Regions from separate parts of the Enterobacter sp. SCRI0065 genome, predicted to be linked through region 3. Evidence: riboswitches for the same ligand, from Rfam matches in the RefSeq annotation. Region 3 holds a riboswitch; each other region holds the start of a gene.

Region 1 (9,870 bases), on a different contig from region 3:
CCCGGACCGTACACCCCAAAGGGGCGAGGGTTAGGGTGAGGGGAAAGATTTAAGCAATCGTGACTTTGCTATCCAGATAGACGTCCTGCACCGCGTTAATCAGCTTCACGCCGTCGGCCATCGATTTCTTAAACGCCTTACGCCCCAAGATTAGCCCCATCCCGCCCGCGCGCTTGTTGATCACCGCCGTGCGCACCGCATCGGTCAGGTCAGTTTCACCGCCCGCCGCGCCGCCGGAGTTAATCAGCCCCGCCCGACCCATGTAGCAGTTCGCCAGCTGATAACGCACCAGATCGATTGGGTTGTCGCTGGTCAGCTTGCTGTAAACACGATCATCGGTATAACCGAAGTTCACCGCTTTATAGCCGCCATTATTTTCGGCCATTTTCTGCTTCACGATATCGGCGCCAATAGTGGCCGCCAGATGATTCGCCTGCCCGGTCAAGTCTGCGGATACGTGATAATCCACGCCGTCTTTCTTGAACGCATTATTACGCAGATAAGCCCACAGCACGGTGACCATACCCAGCTCATGCGCGCGCTCAAAGGCCGCCGAGATCTCTTCAATCTGCCGACGAGACTGCTCGGAGCCAAAGTAAATAGTCGCCCCTACCGCCACCGCACCCATGTTAAACGCCTGCTCGACGCTGGCGTACAGCGTCTGATCATATTCGGTTGGGTAGCTCAGCGTTTCGTTGTGGTTGAGCTTAACGAGGAAAGGAATGCGGTGCGCGTAACGGCGTGATACCGAAGCCAATACGCCGTACGTGGACGCCACACAGTTACAGCCCGCTTCTATCGCCAGTTCGACAATATTCTTCGGATCGAAATAGAGCGGATTCGCCGCAAAGGAGGCCCCGGCGGAGTGCTCCACGCCCTGGTCAACCGGCAAAATGGACAGGTAACCCGTGCCGCCAAGTCGCCCGGTGTTGTAGAGCGTCTGCATATTTCGCAGAACGGCCGGAGGACGATTGTTATCAATCATGACGCGGTCAACGTAGTCGTGACCCGGTAGATAAAGCTGGTCGGCTGGAATGGTCATACAACGATGCTGTAAAAGGCTGTCGGCGTCTTTGCCAAGCAGCTGCGCAATATCAGTCATAGTGATGCTCCCGTAAGTTCCGACATCATGTCGGAGCATGTGATCCAAACCCAAACGGATTGGGCAGACTAAGCCTGGTACCGACTTAACAGATTTTCCACCGCCTGCCTCTTTTTTCAGCACAATCTGCTGGCTCGTTTCGTGTACAACCAAACTGTTACATTGATCAAACATTCACCACAAAGGTATTTAAAAGGTATTATTGAATGGTATGTTAAAGGCGTACCCTTTCTGACATGCAGGATTAAACAATGAAAACGAAAGTCCAACTGTCATTCATGATGTTTGTTGAATGGTTTATCTGGGGCGCATGGTTTGTGCCGCTATGGCTCTGGCTGAGCAAAAGCGGATTTACCGCTGGGGAAATTGGCTGGTCGTATGCCTGTACCGCGATTGCCGCCATCCTCTCGCCGATCCTTGTAGGATCGCTGACGGACCGGTTCTTCGCCGCGCAAAAAGTGCTGGCAGTATTGATGTTTGCCGGTGCTGTCCTGATGTACTTCGCCGCGCAGCAAACCGAGTTCAGCACCTTCTTCCCACTGCTGCTGGCCTACTCGCTCACTTATATGCCCACCATCGCGTTGACTAACAGCATCGCCTTCGCCAATGTTGACGACGTGGAGCGCGACTTCCCGCGTATCCGCGTAATGGGCACCATCGGCTGGATTGCTTCTGGCCTGGCATGCGGGTTCCTGCCGCAGATGATGGGATACGCGGATATTTCTGACAGCAATATTCCGCTGCTGATGACGGCGGCAAGTTCGGCGCTGCTCGGCGTGTTTGCGTTCTTCCTGCCGAACACGCCGCCGAAAAGCACCGGTAAAATGGACGTTAAAGTCATGCTGGGTCTGGATGCCTTGATCCTGCTGCGCGATAAAAACTTCCTCGTGTTCTTCTTCTGTTCGTTTCTCTTTGCGATGCCGCTGGCCTTTTACTACATCTTCGCCAACGGATACCTCACCGAAGTAGGAATGAAAAATGCCACTGGATGGATGACGCTCGGTCAGTTCTCCGAGATCTTCTTCATGCTGGCGCTACCGTTCTTCACTAAGCGCTTTGGTATCAAAAAGGTTCTGCTGCTAGGCCTTATCACGGCGGCGATCCGCTACGGCTTTTTCGTCTTTGGCGGCGCAGACGAATACTTCACCTACGGCCTGTTGTTCCTCGGTATTTTGCTGCACGGTGTGAGCTACGACTTCTATTACGTGACCGCGTATATCTACGTGGACAAAAAAGCGCCGGTACATATGCGTACCGCCGCACAGGGCTTGATCACGCTGTGCTGTCAGGGCTTTGGCAGCCTTTTAGGCTATCGGCTGGGTGGCGTGATGATGGAAAAGATGTTTGCGTACAAAGAGCCCGTGAATGGTTTGACCTTCAACTGGGCCGGAATGTGGGCGTTCGGCGGCATCATGATTGCCGTTATCGCCGTGCTGTTTATGCTGTTTTTCCGCGAATCGGATAAAGAGATCACCGCTATTGAGGTGGTCGATAACGATACTGCGCTGACACGAGGGGAAGTTAAATGAAAGCAGAACGAATTCTCGGTGCCCTTTACGGGCAGACGTTGGGGGATGCGATGGGTATGCCGTCGGAACTGTGGCCACGAAGCCGTGTAAAAGCACACTTCGGCTGGATTGATCGCTTTTTGCCAGGCCCTGCTGAGAATAGCGCCGCCTGTTATTTTGGGCGCGCGGAGTTCACGGACGACACCTCAATGGCGCTCAGTCTTGCTGATGCCATTATTGAGTGCGACGGCGAGATTGATGCCGATGCCATCGGCAGACACATCCTGCTGTGGGCCGTAGAGTTTGATGCGTTTAATAAAAATGTCCTTGGGCCCACCTCAAAAATCGCCCTGAGTGCTATCCGCGACGGCAAACCAGTGAGCGAACTGGAAAATAACGGCGTGACCAATGGTGCCGCCATGCGCGCCTCCCCGCTGGGCTGTCTGCTGCCCGCCACGCGGCTTGAACACTTTGTCGCGCAGGTCGCACTGGCTTGTAGCCCTACGCATAAATCGGATCTGGCGATTGCCGGTGCCGTGGTGATTGCCTGGGCGATTTCCCGCGCGATTGATGGCGAAAGCTGGCAGAATATTGTCGACGCGCTTCCCGGTATTGCGCGCTACGCGCAAGAGTCGAAAGTGACCACCTTTAGCGCGTCGCTTGCCGCACGCATTGAACTGGCGGTCAAAACGGTACGGGACGCCAACGGCATTGACTCCGCCAGCGAAGCGATTTATCAGTTGGTCGGGGCTGGCACCAGTACCATTGAATCCGTCCCCGCCGCGATTGCTATGGTCGAACTGGCGGGTACCGATCCTAATCGCTGCGCCATCTTGTGCGCCAACCTCGGTGGCGATACCGACACCATCGGCGCGATGGCCACGGCCATTTGTGGTGCGCTGCATGGGGTTAAGGCCATTGATCCGGCTTTGAAAGCAGAACTTGATGCCGTCAATCAGCTCGACTTCGGGTATTACTGCGAAAGGTTGCTGCACTATCGGGAACAGAGAGAGGGAGTATGAATACAGATCTCTGCGAGCGTATCGATACCTTAAGCGCGCGGCGTCCGATAACGGTTTTGGGGGCAGCGGTGATCGACGTCATTGCCGACGCTTACGCCCTTCCCTGGCGCGGTTGCGATATCGAGCTTAAACAGCAGGGCGTTAATATTGGTGGCTGCGCGCTGAATATCGCTATTGCACTCAAGCGACTCGGCATCACGGCACAAAACGCACTCCCGGTGGGGCACGGCGTGTGGGCGGATATCATTCGTCACGCGATGGCAAAGCAGGATCTGCACAGTGCCGTTGACGCTGAAAGCGGCGATAACGGCTGGTGTCTGGCGCTCGTTGAGCCTGACGGTGAACGTACCTTTATGTCGTTTAGCGGCGTAGAAAATCAATGGCAACAGCGTTGGCTGGACGCGCTGACGGTACCGCCGCAAAGCCTGGTGTATTTATCTGGCTATCAGCTCGCCTCGCCGTGTGGAGAATTGCTGACATACTGGCTGGAAAAACTGACCGATATCACTGCATTTATCGATTTTGGTCCTCGCATCGAGGATATTCCAGCTGCGCTGATGTCGCGCATCATGGCCTGTAAACCGATAGTGTCATTGAATCGTCAGGAGGCGCACATCGCCGCCGTACGCCTGGGCGTTGAGGATGATTCTCTGGGTATGGCGTGGCAGCAGCATTATGGTTGCCCGCTGATTGTGCGTCACGATAAAGACGGAGCGTGGTATTACGACGCCGAAAAGACCGGCCATGTCCCGGCGTTCCCGGCAACCGTGGTGGATACCATCGGCGCGGGTGACAGCCATGCTGGCGGTACGCTCGCCGGACTGGCGGCGGGTTGGCCGCTTGCAGACGCGATATTACTGGGAAATGCGGTGGCCGCGTGGGTGGTTAGCCACCGTGGCGGAGACTGCGCGCCAACGCGCGAGGAATTACTCCTCGCATACAAAGACGTATAAATCGCTGCGACAGTAGCTAATGCTGTACTCAATCGGCCGGTGCTGCTGGTCAAGCGCAACTTGCTTGATCACCAGCACCGGTATTTTGTCGTCCATTTTAATGTGCATCTGGAATTCGCTATCAGGCATTCGCGCACTCACCCGAGAACGCGTCCGCTGCGGAAAGATATTCTGGCTGCGAAAGTAGTCATACAGCGAAATGCCAATCGCATCCGGATCGTGAATGAGCCCGACCGGCACCCAGGACTCCTCAATCGATACCGCATCGTCATCAACATAACGAATACGTTTAAGCATAAAGACCTCGCTCTGCGGCGCGATCGACAGCTCTGCCGCCACGTCATCAGGGCATTTTATCACGCGTTTGTTGACCCAGAGCGTGTCAGGCTTTTTACCGCGCAGCACCACCTGCTGAGAAAATCCGCGCGCCTCTTTAAGCGAATATTCAAAGATATTATTGATTTGTGTGCCATAACCCCGGGCGCGGGTGACGACACCTTCCTGTTCCAGCGCCTGCATCGCTTTGCGCACGGTGATACGAGATACTCCAGTCAACTGGCTGAGATCGCGCTCACCGGGCAAAATATTGCCATGCTCCAGCAAGCCAGTGCGGACGGCATTTTTGACCGTCTCGGCAAACTTGAGGTACAGCGGGGTATTATCTGGCGCTGCGAAGCGTTCACTGAGCTGAGCGATTAACCGGGTATGCGCTTGTTCCATCTCTGTTTTCCAGGCCGAAAGTCCTTATCCATTATACTACCTGAGCGCCTTACCACCACGCATGAAAATGGTGTACCGGGCCAATACCGTGACCCACCTCCAGACTATCGGCTTTCGCCAGCGCAGCAGAGAGCCAGCCTTTTGCTTCCTGCACCGTATCGGCCCAGTTTTCATGGCGCGGGCGCAAGGCTGCCAGGGCAGCGGAGAGCGTACAACCGGTGCCGTGGGTATTTTTGGTTACTACACGCGCAGCTGTAAAACGCTGCGCGCCTTCGCGGGTAAAGAGCCAGTCCGGACTTTCTGCATCATCCAGATGTCCTCCCTTCATCAGCACCGCTTCACAGCCTAGCGCCAGCAGCGCATTGCCCTGCTCTATCATCTCCGCTTCATTACGTGCAGGAGGCGTATCAAGCAATGCGGCGGCTTCAGGGAGATTGGGGGTGATCAGCGCGACGTGCGGTAGTAACTTTTTCCGCAGCGACTGCACCGCCGAGTGCGAAAGCAGCGGATCGCCACTTTTGGCCAGCATAACCGTATCCAGAACCACGTTTTGCACGCGGTAGCGTTTAAGACGCTCTGCCACCGCTTCAACGATATCCGTTTCTGCCAGCATCCCGATTTTGGTGGTATCAATGCGCACATCGCTAAAAACAGAGTCCAGCTGTGCCGCCACAAAATCAGGTTCAATGCGATAGACCGATTGCACACCACGCGTGTTTTGCGCCACCAGCGCGGTAATCACCGAACAGCCATACGCCCCCAGCGCCGAGAAGGTTTTAAGATCCGCTTGAATCCCCGCGCCGCCGCTTGGATCGGTACCAGCGATGGTCAAGGCATTAATGCGTTTCATGACTGCGCCTCCAGATTCCATAACGCGTCGATAAAGGCTGAAGCAAAGCTGCCCGGACCATGGCTTTGCGCCGCAGCACGCTCGCCCGCTCGCTTCATAAAACCGCATGCAGCGGCAATGTTATCCAGTCGATCGCCCGGGAGTGAACAGGCAGCGGCTACGACAGCGGAGAGCGCACAGCCGGTTCCCACGACCCGCGTCATCAGGATATCGCCTCCGGCAACGGTTCGCGTGCGTTGCCCGTCGGTGATGTAATCCACTTCGCCCGTCACGACGATGATGGCGTTAGTCTGGCGTGCCAGCGCCTGCGCTGCGGGTAGCGCACTGGCCGCGGAATCGGTCGTGTCGACGCCACGCCCACCGGCGCTCATTCCTGCAAGCGCCATGATCTCAGAGGCATTACCGCGAATGGCTGTGGGTTTAAGCGTCAGGATTTGCTGGCAAAAACGAGATCGAAATGCAAGCGCGCCCACTGCCACCGGATCGAGCGTCCAGGGCTTACCAGCGGCCACCGCACTTTCGATTGCGCGGCGCATGGATTGCGCACGAGGAGAAGTCAGCGTGCCGACGTTAATCAGCAGCGCATCGGCTAATGTCGCAAACTGTTCAGCTTCTTCGGCTTCTATGACCATCGCAGGAGATGCCCCTAGCGCCAGCAAAACGTTGGCTGTAAAGGCCTGCACCACATCATTAGTCATGCAGTGGGTCAGCGGAGAACGAGTGCGGAAGTGATGTAAGGCATGTAAATCGAGCAGGTCAGGCTGCATGGTTTCGCTCCTGCCTTGCGTGAAGAAGCGATAACCGGGAAGGCATCTGACTTCCCTACGCTGGCATTATCCAGATCAGGTGGTACGGGTATTTCTCAGCCTTCACGTAGAAGGGCACCCCGAGTCATTGTGTAAAACAAAATATTTCAGCTAGCGTAGAAGATGCCAGCAACGAAAGCAAGTACCTCAAGCTACCGTTTATTAATCACCTCGCTCAACCTAACGTAAAAGGCTTCAAATAATGTCTACATTAAAACACATTGATTATATAAAGATTAATTTCGCCCATCCTACTATATATTCTTCAAAATAAACCCACTCACTTAGTAAGACATTGAGATACAACACGTTATGTTGCAGATGGGATTAATCCTGGCTTATTACCGATTCGTGTCAAACCTGATCTACATCAAGATTATCAGCCTCACCTTACGGGATAGTAGCCCGGCGTAGCTATTACAGATACGCGCTGAATGTAATAAAGTACAGAGGCGAGTAATTGAACATTAATTATCACTCACGTCTTTGTCTATAATCATAATGATGGTAGCCAATGTTAAAAACAATTATCGCTTCGGCAATAGTCTCTATTGCACTTGTCGCTACAGGCGTTTTTATTGGTGTCATATATAAAAATACGGTCATCAGTCTGGCGGGTAACTGCCAGGACGAGTAACGTCAGTTTAAGCACATAGAATTAGGGTAAGTTAATGAAAAAAATATTAATGGTATTCATCACCGCCACGTCTGTTATTGCGCTTTCGGGATGCACAACGGAATCACAGCGTATCGCTAACTGTACCAATACCGGCGTGAGTCTTGATACCTGTTATAAGGTCGAACACGATAACCAAAATGTGAGTCGTGCTGCTGCACTTCAGAACGCCTATCAGCGCTCCGATGAATACGCAAAACAATACGATGCTAAACATCATCACCAACATGTTGACCAACATGCGCAGGCGGCACATGTTGCTGACCCTTTGCGCGAGGCGTCATTCTCTGCGAATGGAATCAACGCCACGGTGAGCAACGGCTTCTTTACCGCGACAATCAATGGCAAAAAAGCGACGGTTAAACGTTTTAATGCCAATGCCTATGAGCTTAGAGGCGCAGGCTACATCCTCTCTGTTACGCTTGATGAAAACGGTATTACGGATGCCTCCTGGAATAAAACCAAAGGGCGAGATCACGGCCTGCTGCAGGTTGTACAAAAATAATTGTATCGTCAGCCCTATTCTTCATAGGGCTTAATATTATCTGGCGTAATAATTTTACATAGGTTTACGCCCGTCATGCCTTAATAAAACCACATCAAAAACAATGGCTAACCCCCCTTCACTCAACGCATTTTTATTGTAACAAAACAGTAAACAAATTAACCATTGAGCCACGTGCCAAAAGGCTCTATATTGGCCCCGATTTTTCCATGACCCATCTTTCTTTTAACTATTTATTCAATCGAGGCGCTAAAGGCAGCCCCGGTTGTGGGAGTGATATGATGACGGATAAAGTCCGTATTGACACCGCAGATGCCCATAAAAGCAACGAAACCTATCTGGCCCGTCAGGCCGAGTTTGAATCGAACGTCAGGAGTTATCCTCGCAAACTGCCTTTAGCGATTACTAAAGCAGACGGCGTGTGGATAACCGATGCAGATAATAAAGAATACCTTGACTGTCTTGCAGGCGCTGGCACCCTCGCGCTTGGCCATAACCATCCTGATGTGCTGAAAAGCATCCAAAATGTCATTACCAGCGGCTTGCCGTTACATACACTGGATCTGACGACTCCGTTGAAAGACGAGTTTTCTGAATACCTGCTCTCCCTGCTACCAGGTCAGGGCAAAGAATATTGCCTGCAGTTTACCGGCCCATCCGGCGCTGACGCCGTTGAAGCTGCGCTGAAGCTTGCAAAAAAAGTGACCGGTCGTAGCAGCATTATTAGCTTCTCCGGCGGCTATCACGGCATGACCCACGGTGCATTGTCCGTTACGGGCAACCTGTCGCCGAAAGAAGCGGTCGATAACATGATGCCGGAAGTGCAGTTCATGCCGTATCCGCACCAGTACCGTTGCCCACTGGGTATCGGCGGTGACGCGGGCGTGAAAGCGCTGACCTATTATTTTGACAACCTGATTAACGACGTGGAAAGCGGCGTACGTAAACCTGCGGCGGTGATTCTGGAAGCCGTTCAGGGTGAAGGCGGCGTTAACCCGGCCCCTGCCGAGTGGCTGCAACGCATCCGCAAAGTGACTCAGGAACACGGCATTCTGCTGATCCTCGATGAGGTTCAGGCAGGCTTTGCACGTACCGGTAAGTTCTTCGCGTTTGAACACGCGGGTATTGAGCCAGACATCATTGTGATGTCCAAAGCCGTTGGCGGCGGTCTGCCGTTGGCCGTTCTTGGCATCAAAAAGCAGTTCGATGCATGGGCTCCAGGCCACCATACCGGTACTTTCCGTGGCAACCAGCTGGCGATGGCTACCGGCCTGACCACGCTGAAAATCCTGAAAGATCAGAACATCGCTGACAAAGTGGCCGCTCAGGGCGAATGGCTGAAAGATCAGTTAACCGAACTGCAGAAACGTTATCCGGTGATCGGCCACGTACGTGGTCTGGGCCTGATGATCGGTATCGAGATCGTTAAACCGAACGAAGCCGCTGACCATATGGGCTGCTTCCCGGGCGATGGCGACTTGTCTGCGCTGATCCAGAAGAAATGCTTCGAAGCAGGTTTAATCCTGGAGCGCGGTGGTCGTGATGGTGTTGTGTTGCGCCTGCTGCCGTCCTTGCTCATTAACGAGCAAGAGCTGAAAGTATTCCTGGATAAATTTGAGCAAGCGTTGCTTGCCGCGGGCGTTCGCCCGGTATAACCGGAGTTGTTGACAAAGATGTCTGATTCAAACCCAATTCTGTCGTCTTCGGCGCAAAGCATCGAAGCGTACA
Region 2 (9,870 bases), on a different contig from region 3:
AGAGCCCACTGGCGATAGGTGCGCGGATTAAAATGTCGCTGTCCCAGTTGAATCCAACGGAACGAAAAATCGTAGAATGGCTCATCATTAAAGGAAACATTTGCCAGACAACCAGTCTGCGTGAAGTCGCTACGACGCTCAATGTTTCAGAGCCTCTGCTGGTCAAGGTGGCCAAAAAGATAGGATTTTCTGGTTTTCGAGAACTGCGAAGCTCTCTCATCAGCTATTTTGAGTCATTGCCCTATGAGAAAGAGGAAGAAGTCACGGAGCATGACAGCCTGGATACCGTGCTGGATAAGGTTTTTTCAAACAGCATTCAGGCACTGAAAGAAGCACGTTCCGTAGCCGACCCTGTGACTATAGGCCGGGCAGCTCATCTGATTTTCAACGCCAAAAGAGTCATCATTTATGGTGTCGGGGGATCGGCTTCGGTCGGAATTGATTTTGAACATAAGCTGTTGCGTCTTGGCATCATCAGTCATGCCTATAGCGATGTTCATTTGATGTTAATGGCCGCCAGCCAGCTTAACGAAAATGATGTTGTCATTGCGATTTCACAGACTGGGGTCACCAGGGAAACGCTAAATGCAGTAACGACTGCCCGGGCGCATAAGGCAAAAATCATCTGCATCACCAATGATAACGGCTCTTCTCTTTCGCAATCGTCCGATTTATCTATCTTCAGCCCCGCGATGAGCGGCCCCCTGCTTGGACAAAATGCGGTGGCCAGAATTGTTCAATTAAATCTGCTGGACAGTTTATTTATTGCCATTCTTATGCAGGATTTTCAGGGAAATAAGGAAAAACTCGCCAGGGGTATCAATATTGTGAGTCCACTACATGGCAGGGGCATTGTTTAATGATGGATGCGTTTTCTCATGATATTCCCTGCGCCCGTTGTCGAGCGGGTCCTGCACATCTTTCAGTGACAGAACCCTTTGAATATTCAAACATCTTTCACGCGACAGGTCAGCGCCAGCGTGAGTACCGATATCGCTGCAATCACCCAGTACACCGTATGATGGCCGTAGCTCTGGACCAGCGCACCCTGAATCACTCCCGCCAGGATCACGCCGGTTGAGATACTGTTGGTAAAGAGCGTGGTCGCAGAGCCTGCCCTTCCAGGCATCAGATCCTGGAACCACAGCATGCCGATCCCGGCGACAATCCCGATGAAGATGGCGTTGAAGAACTGCAGTGCAAGCAGCGCCTCGCGGCTGTGAAAAAAGATAAGCCCAAGGTAAAACAGGACGCCTGCTGCTACCGCAGTCACCATCATCCGGCGTTTACCGAAGCGTTTCACGTAATAACCCGCCAGAATCATTGCCGGGATTTCCAGCCCTGCGGCGGTGCCCATTAAGATCCCCGCGAGCTTGTCCGGCAAGCCCAGGTCATTACTGATCCACAGCGGCATGTCGATGATGTACATGGTATTGCAGGTCCACATCAGTGTTGATGCGATAAACAACATGCGGACGTTTTTATTGTGCCAGCCGCTCACCTGGGTGACGGGTTTATCGGTGGCCTGCTCAATACGCGTGACCGACGGCAGCACAAACGCAATCAATGCCAGGCTGATGACAAAAATCCCTGCCGCGATGGAGAACATCATCGTGAAGCCGTAATTGAGCGCCAGCATAAAGGCCAGCGGCGGCCCGATAACCCACGCCAGCGAAAGCTGAGCACGCATAACCGAGCTGAACATCACCACTTCTCGCGCCGAGCTATCGGCATACTCACGCGCCAGCGCAAAGAGCTGCGGCATGGCGGCATTCGCCAGCGATGCCAGCAACACACCACAGGTGATAAGTGTCAGATAATGACGGCTAAAGGCGAACAGCAGCGCGTTGCCAACAGCCATTGCGCAGCAAAACAAAATGAGCTTACGCCTGTCGCCCTGGCTGTCCGAACGCTTAGCCAGCCACAAGCTCACTAAAATCCCGGCAATGGCGTTAACGGTGTAAAAAAGCCCCACCCAAAACGGCTGCGCGCCGACTTCCCGGCTTAGGAACAGACTTAGCGTCGGAGCCTGCAACGCCCCCGCGATGCCCATCATAAAAGCCACCAGCATAAAAGCGGCATACACGCCGTTCAGGCGGCGGCCCATTGTCATCAGCCAGAGCATGCGCAGTTCCTTGTCAAAGAAGAGTCAAAATTGGATGGAATGATAAACGAAAAAAGCCAGCAAAAACATTTTGCTGGCGGGTGATAAGCACCAATACTCAGTCACACATGATCGAGGCAAGTCAGCGTTCAGAGGTCACTTGCGTCACTTCCCACTGCATCAATTCCTCAAGCATTTTCAGCCGCACCTCTGGGCGCTGGCGGGCCAGCCAGGACACTCCTTTGATCGCTGAAAAGTACCGCTGATAAAATTGACACGTAGTAGACCTCTTCATATTCGCCTCCTCACTTCATCGAAAGTGATTATTGGCTTAATATAGGGATTAATAAATTGCTGGTTTTTTGTCAGGAGTTCCCCTTTTATGCCTTCTGGTCGTCTGCAACAACAATTTATCCGCCTGTGGCAATGCTGCGAGGGCCAGTCACAGGAGACAACCCTCAACGAGCTGGCCGAGCTGTTAAGCTGCTCGCGCCGTCATATGCGCACGCTACTCAACACCATGCAGCAGCAGGGCTGGCTCAGTTGGGAAGCCGAAGCAGGACGCGGCAAACGCTCACGCCTGTCCTTTCTGTATACCGGGCTGGCCTTACAGCAGCAGCGCGCCGAAGATTTGCTGGAACAGGATAAAATCGATCAGCTGGTACAACTGGTGGGCGACAAGGCCGCGGTGCGCCAAATGCTGGTGTCGCATCTTGGGCGAAGTTTTCGTCAGGGACGCCATATCCTGCGCGTCCTCTACTATCGCCCGATGAAAAATCTTTTACCCGGCAGCGCGTTGCGTCGTTCAGAAACCCATATGGCGCGGCAAATATTTAGCGGTCTGACACGTATAAATGAGGAAAATGGGGAACTAGAAGCAGACATTGCGCACCACTGGCAACAGCTTTCGCCGCTGCACTGGCGATTTTTCCTGCGGCCCGGCATTCATTTTCATCATGGCCGAGAACTGGAAATGAGTGATGTCATTGCCTCTCTCCAGCGCGCCCGCGAATTGCCGCTCTTTTCTCATATCGCAAAAATTCACTCGCCTACAGCCTGGACGCTGGATATTGAACTTGCCGAACCAGACAGATGGCTACCGTGGCTCATGGGCTATGTCCCGTCGATGATTCTGCCGCACGAGTGGCAATCAATGTCCAGCTTCGCCAGCCAGCCTATTGGAACCGGGCCGTATGCGGTGACGCGAAACAATAATAACCAGCTAAAAATCCGCGCTTTCGACGACTATTTTGGCTATCGCGCGCTAATTGATGAAGTCAACGTCTGGGTCCTGCCCGAGATCAGTGAAGAGTTTAGCCCCGGTCTGACGCTGGAAGGCCCAACCGAAGGCGAAAAAGCCGTTGAAAGCCGCCTTGAGGAAGGCTGCTATTATCTGCTATTCGATGCCCGTACCCACCGGGGCGCCAGTCATGAAGTACGTCAATGGATAAGCCGTATTCTGGCACCCGCTAATCTGATCTATCAGGCAGAAGATCGGCATCAAACCTACTGGTTCCCGGCATACGGCCTGCTCCCACGCTGGCATCATGCCCGTCCGGGATGCGGAGAAAAACCGGCAGGGCTTGAGACCATCACCCTGACCTATTATCGCGAACATGTTGAACACCGGTTTATCGCCAGAATTATGAGCAAGCTGCTGGCGGCAGAAAACGTCAAGCTGGAGATCCAGGAAGTTGATTACGACGAGTGGCATCGTGGCGATGCGGTGAGTGATATCTGGCTTAACAGCGCCAACTTCACCCTTCCGTTAGACTTCTCCTTGTTCTCGCACCTGTATGAGATCCCACTCATCCAGCACTGCATTCCCCGCGACTGGCAACAGGACGCTGCGCAGTGGCGATCGGGCGACATGAACCTGGCCGTCTGGTGTCAGCAGCTTCTGGCACAGCAGGCGATAGTACCGCTCATTCACCACTGGTTGATGATTCAGGGACAGCGCAGCATGCGCGGGTTACGCATGAACACTTTAGGCTGGTTCGACTTTAAATCCGCCTGGTTTGCGCCACCAGAACCATAATCCTTTCGTAATATTCACCAAATCATTACAATGCAAACGTTCTCAACGGGGTGCGGCATCGATGATGTGCGCTGAGATAATACCCGTCGAACCTGATCCGGATAATGCCGGCGAAGGGATTTGAGGCTGTCTCTCAAAATCCTTTGCCACTCAACTATGAGGTGCAAAGTGTTAAAAAAAGTTCTTCCTCTGCTGGCGCTGTTTGCGCTGCCTGCTTTTGCTAAACCTGTACTGACGGTTTACACCTATGACTCTTTCGCCGCCGACTGGGGCCCAGGCCCGGTGGTCAAAAAATCCTTCGAGGCCGACTGCGGCTGCGAACTGAAATTCGTGGCGCTGGAAGATGGCGTATCGCTGCTGAACCGTCTGCGTATGGAAGGTAAAAACAGCAAAGCCGACGTGGTGCTCGGTCTCGACAACAACCTGCTTGAAGCGGCCTCGCAAACGAAGCTATTTGCAAAGAGCGGTATCGCCCCTGACGCGGCCACCGTGCCGGGTGGCTGGAAAAACGACACGTTCGTGCCTTTCGACTATGGTTACTTCGCGTTTGTGTATGACAAAAACAAGCTCAAAAACCCACCAAAAAGCCTGAAAGAGTTAGTTGAGAGCGATCAGAAATGGCGCGTGATTTATCAAGACCCGCGCACCAGTACGCCGGGCCTTGGCCTGCTGCTGTGGATGCAGAAAGTGTACGGCGACAACGCTCCAGAAGCCTGGCAAAAACTGGCGACGAAAACCGTCACCGTCACCAAAGGCTGGAGTGAGGCCTATGGTCTGTTTCTGAAAGGTGAAAGCGATTTAGTACTGAGCTACACCACCTCTCCGGCCTATCACATTATCGAAGAGAAAAAAGATAACTACGCGGCGGCTAACTTTAGCGAAGGCCACTATTTGCAGGTTGAAGTCGCCGCTCGAACCGCCGCCAGCAAACAGCCGGAGCTTGCCGAGAAATTCCTGAAATTTATGATCTCTCCGGCATTCCAGAATGCGATCCCCACCGGCAACTGGATGTATCCGGTCACCGACGTGACGCTGCCTGCGGGCTTTGACTCACTCACCAAACCGCAAACGACGCTGGAATTTACACCTCAGCAGGTCTCTTCCCAACGCGCAGCATGGATCGGTGAATGGCAACGCGCCGTCAGCCGCTAATTCCCGGCTGGCTCATCCCTGGGCTGATTGCTGCCACGCTAATGGTCGTGGTCAGCGCAGGGGCGTTCCTCGCGCTAGGGTTAAACGCACCGGAGAGTGACTTTCTCGCTCTCTGGCACGATAGCTATCTTTGGCACGTCGTTCGTTTCTCTTTCTGGCAGGCGTTTCTCTCCGCCCTGCTTTCCGTCGTGCCCGCCATTTTTCTGGCTCGCGCCCTGTATCGTCGCCGTTTTCCTGGCAGGAACGCGTTGATACGCCTGTGTGCAATGACGCTAATCTTGCCCGTGCTGGTGGCCGTTTTTGGCATCCTCAGCGTGTACGGACGCCAGGGTTGGATTGCCGCGCTCCTGAACGCTTTTGGCATCGAATGGACGTTTTCACCCTACGGCCTTCAGGGAATCCTGCTGGCGCACGTCTTTTTCAATATGCCGATGGCCACACGATTATTTTTGCAGGCGCTCGAGAACATACCCGGTGAGCAACGCCAGCTCGCCGCGCAGCTTGGCATGCGCGGCTGGTCGTTCTTCCGCTTTGTCGAATGGCCGTGGCTTCGTCGTCAAATCCCGCCGGTTGCCGCGCTGATCTTCATGCTCTGCTTTGCCAGTTTTGCCACCGTGCTTTCGCTCGGCGGCGGCCCGCAGGCCACGACCATCGAGCTCGCCATTTATCAGGCGCTTAGCTACGACTACGATCCGGGCCGTGCAGCGCTGCTGGCGATGATTCAAATGTTCTGCTGTCTTGGGCTGGTGCTGCTGAGCCAGCGTCTAAGCAAAGCCATTGCCGTCGGCAGCCATCAGATAAGCGGCTGGCGCGACCCGCAGGATTGCCTGCGCAGTCGCCTGTCCGATATCACCCTGATCGCGCTGGCGCTGTTGCTTTTACTGCCGCCGCTGCTGGCGGTGGTCGTTGATGGTCTGAACCTGAATCTGATTTCCGTGCTGCAACAGCCGGTGCTGTGGCAAGCGTTGTGGACGTCTCTGCGCATTGCGCTGGGGGCAGGATTATTGTGCGTACTGCTGACCACCATGTTGCTGTGGAGCAGCCGCGAACTTTACGCTCGCGGTGCAAACACCGCCGGTCAGGCGCTGGAATTGAGCGGTATGCTGATTCTGGCAATGCCCGGCATCGTGCTGGCGACCGGTTTCTTTTTACTGTTCAACAGCACCGTTGGGCTGCCAGAGAACGCCGATGGCATCGTCATTTTCACCAATGCACTAATGGCTATCCCTTACGCGCTCAAGGTATTAGAAAACCCGATGCGCGACATTAGCGCCCGATACACCTTACTCTGTCAGTCGCTGGGAATGCAGGGCTGGCAAAGGCTGAAGGTGATTGAGCTGCGTGCGCTCAAACGCCCTCTCGCACAGGCACTGGCTTTTGCCTGCGTGCTGTCGATTGGGGATTTCGGCGTCGTCGCGCTGTTTGGGAATGAAGATTTCCGCACTCTGCCTTACTGGCTTTACCAGCAAATTGGCTCTTATCGCAGCCAGGACGGTGCCGTCACGGCCCTGTTACTCTTGCTGCTGTGCTTTACCTTATTTACCGTTATCGAAAAACTTCCGGGGCGTGATGTTAAAACTGACTGATGTAACCTGGCTTTATCAGCACCTGCCGATGCGCTTTTCACTGTCCGTTGGTCAGGGCGAAACCCTCGCTATCCTCGGCCCCAGCGGGGCGGGAAAAAGCACGCTGCTCAGCCTGATTGCAGGCTTTCTGCCGCCAGCAAGTGGGTCCATCGTCATTGATGCTAAAGATCATACCCATACGCCGCCGTCGCAACGCCCGGTCTCGATGCTTTTTCAGGAAAATAACCTTTTCACCCATCTGACGGTGCGCCAGAACATTGCACTAGGGATGAATCCGGGCCTTAAGCTAACAGAAGCCCAGCGTCAGAAACTGGACGTTATCGCCCAGCAGATGGGGCTTACGGAATTTATCGAGCGGCTGCCAGGAGAGCTCTCCGGCGGCCAGCGTCAGCGGGTAGCGCTGGCACGCTGTCTGGTGCGCGAGCAGCCGATTCTGTTGCTCGATGAGCCCTTCTCTGCCCTCGATCCCGCCCTAAGGCAAGAGATGTTGCAGTTGGTGAAGGACGTGTGTCAGCAAAAGCAGCTCACCCTGTTGATGGTGTCACATAGCGTGGAAGATGCCGCCAGCATAGCGGCGCGATCGGTGGTCATTGCTGACGGGCGTATCGCCTGGGATGGCGATACGCAAGAACTGGTTAGCGGAAGAGCCAGCGCATCGACGCTGTTAGGGATCGCGTCGGCCCCTTAACGACTCACGACCTTCAGCAGAATTTCGCCATATACTGGCATCAGCGGATGTCGGATGAGCGTCACCAGCGCCATCACGGCGACCCCGAGCATTAAGGGTGCCAGCCAGAAAAGACGGTGACGCGGCAGATAATGCGTCAGGCGATCCGTTCCCGCTTTTGCACTGCGCCACAAGCGCCAGCACAGCCAGACCGCCAGCCACAGCAGCAGCGCGGTCGCTAACAGCAACCATTTGAAATTCCCGCTCTGTACATCGGCAGGAATATCGATCGCCGCCCCCGCGAGAATACCGGGCAGGAAATAGAACGGAGGCCAAAACACGCAGCCAATAATATTGGGCAGGATAAATTTTGCGACCGGAAGATCCAGCATCCCTGCCACCATCGGCACAAGCGGACGCGTTGGCCCAACAAATCGGCCGACCAGAATGGTAAACATGCTGTGCTGATGCAGCGCATGTTCCGTTTTATCGAGCAGCGCCTTGTTCTTTTTCATGAACGACCAACGGTGCAGCGGCTTTTTAAAGCGCCAGCCCAGCCAGAAAGAGAGCCAGTCGCCCAGCAAACAGCCGACAATACCGGCCATCCACGCCTGCCAGAAATTCACCTCGCCGCTGCCGATCAGCGCGCCAAGGCCCGCCATCATAACCGTGCCGGGTAAAATCAGTCCGACCAGCGCCAGCGATTCAAGAAAAGCCACCAGCGCGACGGCGATCAGTGAATAGATGACGGACTGAGTAATAAAATGTTCCAGCAATTCCTGCATAACGGTTCCGGTCAGATAACAAAGCAGGGATTCTGCGAAGCCACACCTGCTGCGTCAAGATATCAATTGTCTGAATAGTTTACCGGGAGCTGCCAGACTTCACCTGGTTGTTTCGTTTTTTTTACTTTTTATTCACAGCCAGCGCGGAATTCGCTCGGGCTGGCGCCGGTACATTTTTTAAATACGCGGGAGAAATAAAGCTGATCTTCAAAGCCGACGTTACGACCTACCGTGGCGATTGGCATTCGCGTGGTACTGAGCAACAGTTTTGCCTGACTGATACGCTGATCCTCACGCCAGCTCAGCACGCTCACGCCAAGCTGCTGGCGAAAAAGATGCGACAGGCGCGACGGCGACAGGCAAACGTGCTGAGCCACGCCCGCGATATCAAACTGGCTGTCAGCCAAATGATCGCTAATGTACTGGCAGGCCTCTCGTACGCGGTTATCCAGCGGCGGATTGAGCGATTCATTTATCGCCTCCATACGTCGTAATAACAGTTGCTCCAGCAGGTTGATCGCCAGCAGCTCGGCATAGCGCCCCCCGACCTGGGCATCAATAATTTGGGCAAAGAGTTCACGGAACTGCGCCTGATGCGCTTCATCGGGACGATAAAAACCGGTATGCGCGAACATTGCGGGCCACGATAGCCACTCCTGCCAGTACGCGCGAGGGCGGAAATAGACCCACTGGTGATACCACTCTTTCGCATCCGGATGGCGTCCGTAATGATGAATCTCGCCCGGCGGAAACAGCAGGATATCCCCAGGGCGACAGACAAACTGCTGGTCGCCATTTTTGATGACCCCCTCGCCGCGCACGGTGAGATTCAGGATATAGCCTTTCATTCCCAACGGTCGATCAACAAAAAAGTCGAGATACCCTTCCGATTCAATGGGGGTCAATCCCGCCACCAGATGGGCATTAAACGAATAGCCCGGCAGCAGGGGATCGCTTTGTGTTTCGGCCATAAATGCAGTACTCCCGGCGGTCAAGAAGGAAACAAATTGTCCATATCGATAAAAGCCGGGGGAAAATAGCACCAAAAAGGTCTCGAACGATATACGCTCTCTTTTCGGCCCGCCATATTTCAGCCTTTACCCCTGATTTATCCGCTACATCGTGTGAATGAGCAGTAACAAAAGTGTCTATAACTACGGCAGAAATGTCCACATTGATTATTTGCACGGCGTCACACTTTCCACCGTAACAGCCATTTAATCCATAAGATTAGCGAATCCTGCCTGACGACTTTCTCCTTCAATCTCTAATGTTCATGGATACCCGTTTTTTTGATGGAGCAACACAATGGCAATTGCGATTGGCCTCGATTTTGGCAGTGACTCGGTACGCGCCCTGGCAGTGGAGTGCCGTACGGGTCAAGAAATAGCAACCAGCGTTGAGTGGTACCCGCGCTGGCAAGAGGGGCGCTACTGTGACGCGCCAAACAACCAGTTCCGTCATCATCCGCGCGATTACATCGAATCGATGGAAGCGGCGATCAAAAGCGTGCTGGCGGCGTTAAGTGAAGATCAGCG
Region 3 (9,870 bases):
GTGCGAGTATGGCATCGCTATGATGACGCAGATCCACGCGTTTCAGCGCCAGCGTCACCAGTTGACTCCCGCTCTCGTGGATGGCTTCTACCATCAGTTGAGGCGAGGCGAATTTCCCTGTGCCGGTGAAGAGATGTGATTCAAAGATTTTATCTGCAATACGTAACATATCAGCCTCCCGCGATGACCTGAAAAAGCAGGATTCGATCGCCGTCGCGCACCTGCTGAAGCTCCCACTGCTCACGCGGCAGGATCTGTTGATTAAGTGCCAGAGCCATTCCTGGTTTTAGCTGGCGGAGTTGTTCAAGCAGCGTTGAGATTGTGAGCCCGTCAGTGCATTGCATTGGCTCATCGTTAAACAGGATCCGCATGATGGCCTCCACAAACCCGACAGCCGTTGGCGCGTTGTAACGCCAATTGCCGCCAGCTACCCGATCGCGCATCGAAGAGACGCAGCGTGTTGCGTGCGGTATCTATCTCGCTGAGTAGCTTGATGGCTTCTAGCGCCTGTAACGTACCCATGACGCCAACAACTGGGCCAAGAATGCCCGCCGTGCGGCAGTTGCGCTGAGGTTCTTCGTCATCTGGCCACAGGCAGCGATAGCAGCCCTGCGTCCACGGTGGCGTCAGCACCATCATTTGTCCGCCAAAGCCTACGGCGCTGGCCGTGATGAGTGGCTTACCCAGAACCACGCAGGCGGCGTTAATAGCCTGACGCGTTGCCATGTTATCGGTGCAATCAAGCACCACGTCGGCCAGCGAAATTTCATGATGCAGTGCTTCTCCTTCGAGCCTCTGCTGGCGAGCAAGAATCTGAATATCAGGGTTCAACTGGCTAAGCCTTCGCTTTGTGACCTGTGCTTTTGGCTGACCAAGGTCATCGATCGTGAACAGAATTTGCCGCTGCAAATTGCTCAGATGGATATCGTCGTCGTCGGCTAATACCAGAGTGCCAATACCTGCACCTGCCAGATACTGCGCTGCCGGAGCACCTAATCCACCCAGCCCGATGATCAATACCCGGCTGGCGAGCAGCTTCTGTTGCCCGTCGATGGCGATATCTTCCAGAAGGATCTGGCGGCTGTAGCGCATAAAGTCGCTGTCACGCATCGCCTGCTCCTGCCAGCTTCAGCAGCTGAGCTGTGGCAGCCTGCCAGTCAGCTGCCTGAGTGATGGCGCTGACCACCGCGATGCTACCCACACCGGTTTTCAATACCGCAGGAGCGCGGTCAAGGCTGATGCCGCCGATAGCCACCGTCGGGTAATCCGCCAGACGTTCGATATGTCGTGCCAGTTGTTCCAGTCCTTGTGGCGATGAAGGCATCTGTTTGGTCTGGGTGGGGAAAACATGACCGAGGGCGATGTATGAGGGACGTGCCGCCAGTGCGATGTCGATTTCCATATCATCATGAGTCGATACGCCCAGACGAAGGCCAGCATGACGAATGGCATTGAGATCGGTGGTTTCCAGGTCCTCCTGCCCCAAATGTACACCGTAGGCCTGATGCTTAATGGCGAGTTGCCAATAGTCATTGATAAAAAGACGGGCATCGAAACGGCGACCGAGCTCAATGGCGGTTAACACGTCACCTTCGACCTCCGCATCGGTTTTATCTTTAATACGCAACTGGAGTGTTTTTACACCCGCATTTAACAAGCGAGCAATCCACTCCACACTATCGACAACCGGGTAAAGACCTAAACGAAAAGGTACCGGTGGAAAATCAGGCTGGTACATTATGCCTCCTCTTTTTTGAGGTAGATTTCGCCACCTTTGGCGCGGAAGTTTTCTGACATATCCGCCATGCCCACTTCAATCACCTGCTTTGCGGCGTAGTCGCGCACTTCCTGGCTGATTTTCATTGAGCAGAACTTTGGTCCGCACATAGAGCAGAAGTGGGCAACTTTGCCGGATTCCTGCGGTAGCGTTTCGTCGTGGTAAGCGCGGGCGGTAAACGGGTCAAGCGCCAGATTAAACTGGTCTTCCCAGCGGAATTCGAAGCGCGCCTTAGACATGGCGTTGTCGCGGATTTGCGCGCCAGGATGGCCTTTTGCCAGGTCGGCGGCGTGAGCGGCAATTTTGTAGGTAATTAGCCCCTGCTTAACGTCTTCTTTGTTTGGCAGACCGAGGTGTTCTTTTGGCGTGACGTAACAGAGCATCGCGCAGCCGAACCAGCCGATCATCGCCGCACCAATGCCAGAGGTGAAATGGTCATAGCCAGGCGCGATATCTGTGGTTAGCGGGCCTAGCGTGTAGAACGGCGCTTCGTGGCAGTGCTCCAGTTCTTCGGTCATGTTGCGGCGAATCATCTGCATTGGCACGTGTCCCGGGCCTTCGATCATGACCTGCACGTCATACTCCCAGGCGATTTTGGTCAGTTCGCCAAGCGTATGCAATTCGGCAAACTGCGCTTCGTCATTGGCATCACGAATGGAACCTGGACGCAGACCATCGCCCAAAGACAACGAAACGTCATAGGCCGCGCAGATTTCGCAGATATCGCGGAAATGTTCGTACAGGAAGTTTTCCTGATGATGCGATAGACACCATTTCGCCATAATGGAGCCGCCACGCGAGACAATTCCGGTCAGGCGTTTGGCGGTCATCGGTACGTAGCGCAGCAGAACGCCGGCATGAATGGTGAAGTAGTCGACGCCCTGTTCTGCCTGCTCCAGCAACGTATCGCGGAACGCTTCCCAGGTGAGATCTTCGGCAATCCCGTTCACTTTCTCCAGCGCCTGGTAGATCGGGACCGTGCCGATCGGCACTGGGCTATTGCGCAGGATCCATTCCCGGGTTTCGTGAATATAGCGGCCTGTCGAAAGGTCCATTACCGTATCCGCGCCCCAGCGCGTTGACCAGACCAGTTTCTCTACCTCTTCTTCGATGGAAGACGTCACCGCCGAGTTGCCAATATTGGCGTTTACTTTCACCAGGAAGTTTCGGCCTATGATCATCGGTTCCGATTCCGGATGATTGATATTGGCAGGAATAATGGCGCGACCGGCGGCTACTTCGTCGCGGACAAATTCAGGCGTGATGTTCTCGGGCAGACGAGCGCCAAAGCCTTCTCCCGGATGCTGGTGGCGTAAAATTTCACTGCGAATACGCTCGCGGCCCATGTTTTCGCGGATAGCGATGAATTCCATTTCTGGCGTGACCTGGCCCTGACGCGCGTAATGCAGCTGAGTCACGCACATGCCTACTTTTGCGCGTTTGGGGGTGAGCAGGCCGGTAAATCGCAGGTCATCAAGGCCATCGTCGGCCAGACGTTGTTTGGTATAAGCGGAGCTGCGTACGGTCAGCGCGTCGCAGTCGTTGCGTGCATCAATCCACGGCTGGCGCAATTTTACGAGTCCCTGTTGGACATTGATGGCTACGTCGGTATCGCCATATGGACCTGATGTGTCGTAGACCGGCACTGCTTCGTTATCTTCAAATTGCGGATTATCTCTGTCGCCACTAACGAGCGTTGGGCTGAGCTGGATCTCGCGCATAGGTACGCGGATATCGGCCTGTGAGCCGTTGATATAAATGCGTTTTGAGTTGGGGAAAGCGGTGCCTTCCAGCGTATCGATGAAGTGTTGGGCTTGCGCGCGTTGCTCGCGGCGGGTCAGTTTAGGTATAGACATAGCTCATTCCAAAAAAGAAAAGGAAGTGGCTTGTCAGACGACGGATGAAGCAAGAGGAAGGATCGCCCACGGGCGATACAACAACAAGTTTGACTCTTGTTCCCTTCGCAGGTCTTAACCTGATCAGGTTCCGCGGATCCCGAATTAACGGTCTCAGCCCGGCTTTCGCACTGGGCACTCCGACAAGAATTTGCTCCCCTAAAACAGGAGCATTGGTTGTAAACTATACGTTAATGATGAATAACTCAAGCTGGGCGAGCGATACTATCTTCGTTGCTGGTGTTCAGGTTGTTATCCAGTGCAAGCGCAATCAACGTATCTTCTAACGTGAAGCGTGCTTCCAGCGCTTCGCCGAGATCGGACAGGGCCTGCTGGAACTCAAGGTAGTTGTCATGATCTATGGCGTTTTCGAGCGTTGAATCATAGTAATCCATGATCTGCTGGGTATTCGCCTCCAGCTGTGGGTAGAGCTTAGTGGCGGCTAAATACGGATGAGTCCCTTCCATTTCTCGGATAATGCGTTCATAAATATTAAAATGACCGTCGGAAAGGTAGTCGACAAGGCTCTGACAAAAATTATCCAGCGCTTTTTCATTCAGGCGCATATACGATTCTTTGCCAGGCTTAATGCCTACCAGGTTGTAATAGGCAACGAGTAAATGTTTGCGCACGTGAAGCCAGCGATCGACCAGTTTATTACTTCCTCCAACGCGCTCTGTCAGGCTTTCTAGCTGGTTTAGCATGTTTGACTCCGCAAGGTTAAGGTTAAAAGCTGCCCACCTAAAATGTAAGAATAATGTAACCAACATGCCTGTGAAGCAAAGGTTGTGCAATAGATATGGATCGTATAATTGAAAAATTAGATCGTGGCTGGTGGATCGTCAGTCATGAACAAAAGCTATGGTTGCCTGGCGGAGAAATACCTTATGGCGACGCAGAGAATTTCGATCTTGTGGGGCAATCTGCACTTAAGATTGGCGAATGGCAGGGCGACTCTGTGTGGTTGATCCAACAACATCGACGCCACGATATGGGATCGGTTCGTCAGGTTATCGATCTTGATGCAGGGCTGTTTCAGCTAGCCGGACGCGGCGTGCAGTTGGCCGAGTTTTATCGCTCGCATAAGTTCTGTGGCTATTGTGGTCACGCAATGCGCCCAAGCAAAACCGAATGGGCATTGCTTTGCAATCACTGCCGTGAACGTTATTACCCGCAAATTGCGCCGTGCATTATCGTGGCGATTCGTCGCGATGATTCTATTTTGCTGGCACAGCATGTCCGCCATCGTAACGGCATCCACACCGTGTTGGCTGGCTTTGTTGAAGTCGGCGAAACGCTTGAGCAGGCGGTCGCTCGTGAAGTGATGGAAGAGAGCAGTATCAACGTTAAAAACCTGCGTTACGTCACCTCCCAGCCGTGGCCGTTCCCGATGTCACTCATGACGGCGTTTATGGCTGATTATGACAGCGGCGACATTGCGATCGACCCGAAAGAGTTGCTCAATGCCAACTGGTATCGTTATGACGATTTACCGTTGCTCCCGCCGCCAGGCACCGTGGCGCGCAGGCTGATAGAAGATACGGTGGCGATGTGTCGGGCCGAGTACGAATGACATGATACACTGAGGCCATAACGCTTAAGGAAATGCAAAATGACCGAACTGAAGAACGATCGTTATCTGCGTGCGCTGATGCGCCAACCCGTTGACGTCACCCCAGTGTGGATGATGCGCCAGGCGGGACGCTATTTGCCGGAGTACAAAGCCACGCGTGCGCAAGCGGGCGATTTTATGTCGCTGTGCAAAAATGCGGAGCTGGCTTGCGAAGTCACCCTGCAGCCGCTGCGCCGCTTCCCGCTCGATGCGGCGATCCTTTTTTCAGACATTCTGACTATCCCGGACGCGATGGGCCTTGGCCTGTATTTCGAGACGGGCGAAGGTCCGCGCTTTACCTCGCCAATCAAGAACAAGGCCGATATCGATAAACTGCCGATTCCGGATCCGGAACAAGAGCTGGGCTATGTGATGAATGCGGTTCGTACCATTCGTCGCGAGCTGAAGGGCGAAGTACCACTGATCGGTTTCTCCGGTAGCCCGTGGACTCTGGCGACCTATATGGTAGAAGGCGGTAGCAGCAAGGCCTTTACCGTAATCAAAAAAATGATGTATGCCGAGCCACTGGCCCTCCACGCGCTGCTCGATAAGCTGGCAAAGAGCGTCACGCTTTATCTCAATGCGCAGATTAAAGCAGGCGCACAGTCAGTGATGATCTTCGACACCTGGGGCGGCGTGCTGACCGGGCGGGATTATCAGCAGTTCTCACTGTATTACATGCATAAAATTATAGATGGCCTGCTGCGTGAAAACGAAGGTCGTCGTGTGCCGGTCACACTGTTCACCAAAGGCGGCGGACAGTGGCTGGAAGCTATGGCGGCTACCGGCTGCGATGCGTTGGGTCTCGACTGGACGACAGATATCGCCGATGCCCGTCGTCGCGTAGGTGACAAAGTCGCGCTACAGGGCAACATGGACCCGTCTATGCTTTATGCTCAGCCTGCCCGTATTGAAGAAGAAGTTGCCTCTATTCTGGCCGGTTTCGGTCAGGGCGAAGGTCACGTCTTTAACCTGGGTCACGGTATTCATCAGGATGTTCCGCCAGAACACGCTGGCGCTTTTGTGGAGGCGGTGCACCGACATTCTGCCCAGTATCATCTTTAAGGAGTAGTTATGGATCTCGCGTCGTTACGCGCTCAGCAAATCGAACTTGCCTCGTCAGTGATCCGTGAGGATTGTCTGGATAAGGACCCGCCGCAATTGATTGCTGGTGCCGATGTCGGATTTGAGCAGGGCGGAGAAGTGACGCGAGCGGCGATGGTGCTGTTGACGTATCCTGCGCTTGAACTGGTTGAATACAAGGTAGCGCGTATCGCTACCACCATGCCTTATATTCCTGGCTTTCTCTCCTTTCGTGAGTATCCCGCGCTGCTGGCAGCGTGGGAACAGCTCTCACAAAAACCTGATTTACTGTTCGTTGACGGCCACGGCATCTCTCATCCCCGCCGTCTGGGCGTTGCCAGCCATTTTGGCTTGCTGGTGGATGTCCCAACGATTGGCGTCGCCAAAAAACGTCTGTGCGGTAAATTTGAACCACTGTCTGCCGAACCTGGTGCGCTCGCTCCCCTGATGGATAAAGGTGAGCAGTTGGCATGGGTCTGGCGCAGTAAAGCGCGTTGCAATCCGCTGTTTGTCGCTACCGGACATCGGGTGAGCACGGATAGCGCGTTGGCGTGGGTGCAGCGCTGTATGAAGGGCTATCGTTTACCTGAGCCGACTCGCTGGGCTGATGCAGTCGCATCCGCGCGTCCGGCATTCATTCGTTGGCAGGAAATTCAGCGGTGATTGAGTTAAACTGCGGCTAATTTCCGATTCGAGACATCATCATGTTACAAAACCCAATTCATCTGCGCCTTGAGAAGCTGGAAAGCTGGCAGCATGTCACCTTTATGGCTTGCCTGTGTGAGCGCATGTATCCCAACTATGCTACGTTCTGCAAGCAAACCGAATTTGGTGAAGGCCAGATTTATCGTCGAATTCTGGACCTGATTTGGGAAACGCTAACGGTCAAAGACGCAAAGGTGAATTTCGACTCTCAGCTTGAAAAGCTGGAAGAGGCAATTCCTTCGGCGGACGACTACGATTTGTATGGCGTCTATCCGGCAATTGATGCCTGTGTTGCCTTAAGTGAATTGGTGCATTCCCGTCTGAGCGGTGAAACCCTGGAGCATGCCATTGAAGTCAGCAAGGCGTCGATCACGACCGTTGCGATGCTGGAAATGACTCAGGAAGGTCGCGAAATGACCGACGAAGAGCTCAGAGTAAACCCAGCGGTGGAGCAAGAATGGGACATTCAGTGGGAAATATTCCGACTTTTGGCCGAGTGTGAAGAACGCGATATTGAGCTGATAAAAGGGCTACGAGCGGACCTGCGCGAGGCTGGTGAGAGCAATATTGGTATAATGTTTAACCAGTGAGACAATAAAACGTGATTTAACGCCTGTTTTGTCACACCTCGACTCTTCCCTTCTGCCCCCCGTCTGGTCTACATTTGGGGGGCGAAAAAAAGTGGCTATCGGTGCGTGTATGCATGGGAGTGCTTTTTTGGCATTTTCGTCGCACTCGATGCTTAGCAAGCGATAAACACATTGAAAGGATAACTTATGAACAAGACTCAACTGATTGATGTAATTGCGGACAAGGCTGATCTGTCTAAAGTGCAGGCTAAAGCTGCACTGGAATCCACCCTGGCTGCTATTACTGAGTCTCTGAAAGAAGGCGATGCTGTACAACTGGTTGGTTTCGGTACCTTCAAAGTGAACCACCGCGCTGAGCGTACTGGCCGCAACCCGCAGACCGGTAATGAAATCAAAATTGCTGCTGCTAACGTACCAGCATTTGTTTCTGGTAAAGCTCTGAAAGACGCAGTTAAGTAAGCCGCGTGGCAGTGAACAGTTTTACCAAGGGGGCGGTTTCGCCCCTTTTGTCCGTCTGGCGCGCAACGTTGGCGCTGGCGGGCATACTGTTGCTCTCTGCCTGTAGTCATGATTCCTCTCTGCCACCGTTCACCGCCAGCGGCTATGCTGACAACCAGGGTGCGGTGCGTATCTGGCGTAAAGACGTCAGTGGCGAAGTCCATCTTCTTTCTGCGTTCAGTCCGTGGCATAACGGTGATACCTCCACAGCGGAATACCGCTGGCAAGACGATACGCTGTCGCTGATCGAACTCAATATCTACAGTAAAACCCCGGAACACGTTCGCGTTCGTTTTGACGATCACGGTGAGCTGAGCTTTATGCAGCGTGAAGTGAATGGTCAAAAACAGCAGCTTTCCAGCGATCAAATTGCCTTATACCGCTATCGTGCTGAACAAATCCGTCAGACCAGCGATGCGCTGCGTCAGGGGCGAGTGGTGCTGCGTCAGGGACGCTGGCACGCCGATGGTTCGGTCACCACCTGCGAAGGACAAACCGTAAAGCCGGATTTGGAGTCGTGGGCGAGAGAGCATATCGAAAAGCGTCAACGCCAGTCTTCGATGGAAGTGAACGTTGCGTGGCTTGAAGCGCCGGAAGGCTCGCAGCTGTTACTGGTGGCAAATGAAGATTTTTGCACCTGGCAGCCGACAGAAAAGAATTTTTGAATGAAAACCCCCTCCAGATGGAGAGGGCCTGCATGAATTACTCGCCCTGCTCGCGTGCTATTGCACGATAACCAATATCGCTGCGGCTAAAGCTGCCATTCCAGTGAATATCTGCCATCAGTGCATATGCGCGTTTTTGTGCTTCCGCAACGGTATTGCCCAGCGCTGTGGCGCACAGTACACGCCCACCGTTGGTCAATACGCGGTCATCGTCGGACAGCGTAGTTCCCGCATGGAATACTTTGCCATCTTCGACTGCTTCCAGCGGCAGACCGTGGATCTCATCGCCATTGTTATAGTTGCCCGGATAACCTCCCGCAGCAATCACCACGCCCAGAGAGGCACGCTCATCCCATTCGGATGTTTTCTCATCCAGCTTGCCTTCGCAGGCCGCGAGGCACAGTTCAACCAGATCGGACTTCATGCGCAGCATAATGGGCTGAGTCTCTGGGTCACCGAAGCGGCAGTTGAATTCGATAACTTTTGGGTTGCCCTGCTTGTCGATCATCAGACCGGCATAAAGGAAGCCTGTGTAAGTATTGCCTTCTGCTGCCATGCCTCTGACGGTTGGCCAGATGATACGTTCCATGGTGCGCTGGTGAACTTCATCGGTCACAACAGGTGCAGGTGAATACGCGCCCATGCCGCCGGTATTCGGGCCAGTATCTGCATCGCCAACGCGCTTATGATCCTGGCTGGTGGCCATAGGCAGCACGTGCTCGCCGTCAACCATAACGATGAAACTTGCCTCTTCGCCATCGAGGAACTCTTCGATAACGATACGATGTCCTGCATCGCCAAACGCGTTGCCAGCCAGCATATCCTGAACGGCCGCTTCTGCCTCTTCCTGGGTCATCGCCACAATCACGCCTTTACCGGCAGCCAGGCCGTCGGCTTTTATGACGATCGGTGCGCCTTTTTCACGTAAATAGGCCAACGCAGGTTCGACTTCGGTAAAGTTCTGGTACTCGCCTGTTGGGATCTTGTGACGCGCAAGGAAATCTTTGGTAAAGGCTTTAGATCCTTCCAACTGTGCGGCGCCTTC

The links. Region 3 has a riboswitch for thiamine pyrophosphate ahead of thiC (phosphomethylpyrimidine synthase ThiC). Riboswitches for the same ligand answer to the same signal wherever they lie in the genome.
Region 1: linked by a shared signal. The riboswitch ahead of thiM (hydroxyethylthiazole kinase) and the one ahead of thiC (phosphomethylpyrimidine synthase ThiC) in region 3 are both predicted to bind thiamine pyrophosphate.
Region 2: linked by a shared signal. The riboswitch ahead of thiB (thiamine ABC transporter substrate binding subunit) and the one ahead of thiC (phosphomethylpyrimidine synthase ThiC) in region 3 are both predicted to bind thiamine pyrophosphate.

What each region holds. Positions count from the first base shown of each region.
Region 1 covers NZ_JCBAJB010000002.1:429,927-439,796, reverse strand. Annotated here, with positions in the region: gene fbaB (class I fructose-bisphosphate aldolase) at 50-1,102, opposite strand; gene AC6EMZ_RS07900 (nucleoside permease) at 1,354-2,631, shown strand; gene AC6EMZ_RS07895 (ADP-ribosylglycohydrolase family protein) at 2,628-3,632, shown strand; gene AC6EMZ_RS07890 (PfkB family carbohydrate kinase) at 3,629-4,585, shown strand; gene AC6EMZ_RS07885 (GntR family transcriptional regulator) at 4,559-5,305, opposite strand; gene thiD (bifunctional hydroxymethylpyrimidine kinase/phosphomethylpyrimidine kinase) at 5,355-6,155, opposite strand; gene thiM (hydroxyethylthiazole kinase) at 6,152-6,922, opposite strand; TPP riboswitch at 6,958-7,054, opposite strand; gene AC6EMZ_RS07870 (hypothetical protein) at 7,633-8,142, shown strand; gene AC6EMZ_RS07865 (diaminobutyrate--2-oxoglutarate transaminase) at 8,421-9,797, shown strand; gene AC6EMZ_RS07860 (pyridoxal phosphate-dependent decarboxylase family protein) at 9,816-9,870, shown strand, end outside.
Region 2 covers NZ_JCBAJB010000004.1:297,037-306,906, reverse strand. Annotated here, with positions in the region: gene AC6EMZ_RS13955 (SIS domain-containing protein) at 1-860, shown strand, start outside; gene AC6EMZ_RS13950 (sugar efflux transporter) at 947-2,125, opposite strand; gene sgrT (glucose uptake inhibitor SgrT) at 2,247-2,399, opposite strand; gene sgrR (HTH-type transcriptional regulator SgrR) at 2,487-4,142, shown strand; TPP riboswitch at 4,179-4,279, shown strand; gene thiB (thiamine ABC transporter substrate binding subunit) at 4,311-5,294, shown strand; gene thiP (thiamine/thiamine pyrophosphate ABC transporter permease ThiP) at 5,270-6,880, shown strand; gene thiQ (thiamine ABC transporter ATP-binding protein ThiQ) at 6,864-7,568, shown strand; gene AC6EMZ_RS13920 (DedA family protein) at 7,565-8,332, opposite strand; gene araC (arabinose operon transcriptional regulator AraC) at 8,461-9,303, opposite strand; gene araB (ribulokinase) at 9,641-9,870, shown strand, end outside.
Region 3 covers NZ_JCBAJB010000019.1:16,458-26,327, forward strand. Annotated here, with positions in the region: gene thiG (thiazole synthase) at 1-169, opposite strand, end outside; gene thiS (sulfur carrier protein ThiS) at 171-371, opposite strand; gene AC6EMZ_RS22940 (HesA/MoeB/ThiF family protein) at 355-1,110, opposite strand; gene thiE (thiamine phosphate synthase) at 1,103-1,738, opposite strand; gene thiC (phosphomethylpyrimidine synthase ThiC) at 1,738-3,633, opposite strand; TPP riboswitch at 3,717-3,825, opposite strand; gene rsd (sigma D regulator) at 3,879-4,376, opposite strand; gene nudC (NAD(+) diphosphatase) at 4,472-5,245, shown strand; gene hemE (uroporphyrinogen decarboxylase) at 5,285-6,349, shown strand; gene nfi (deoxyribonuclease V) at 6,359-7,030, shown strand; gene AC6EMZ_RS22975 (YjaG family protein) at 7,072-7,662, shown strand; gene hupA (nucleoid-associated protein HU-alpha) at 7,849-8,121, shown strand; gene AC6EMZ_RS22985 (DUF1481 domain-containing protein) at 8,133-8,825, shown strand; gene purD (phosphoribosylamine--glycine ligase) at 8,863-9,870, opposite strand, start outside.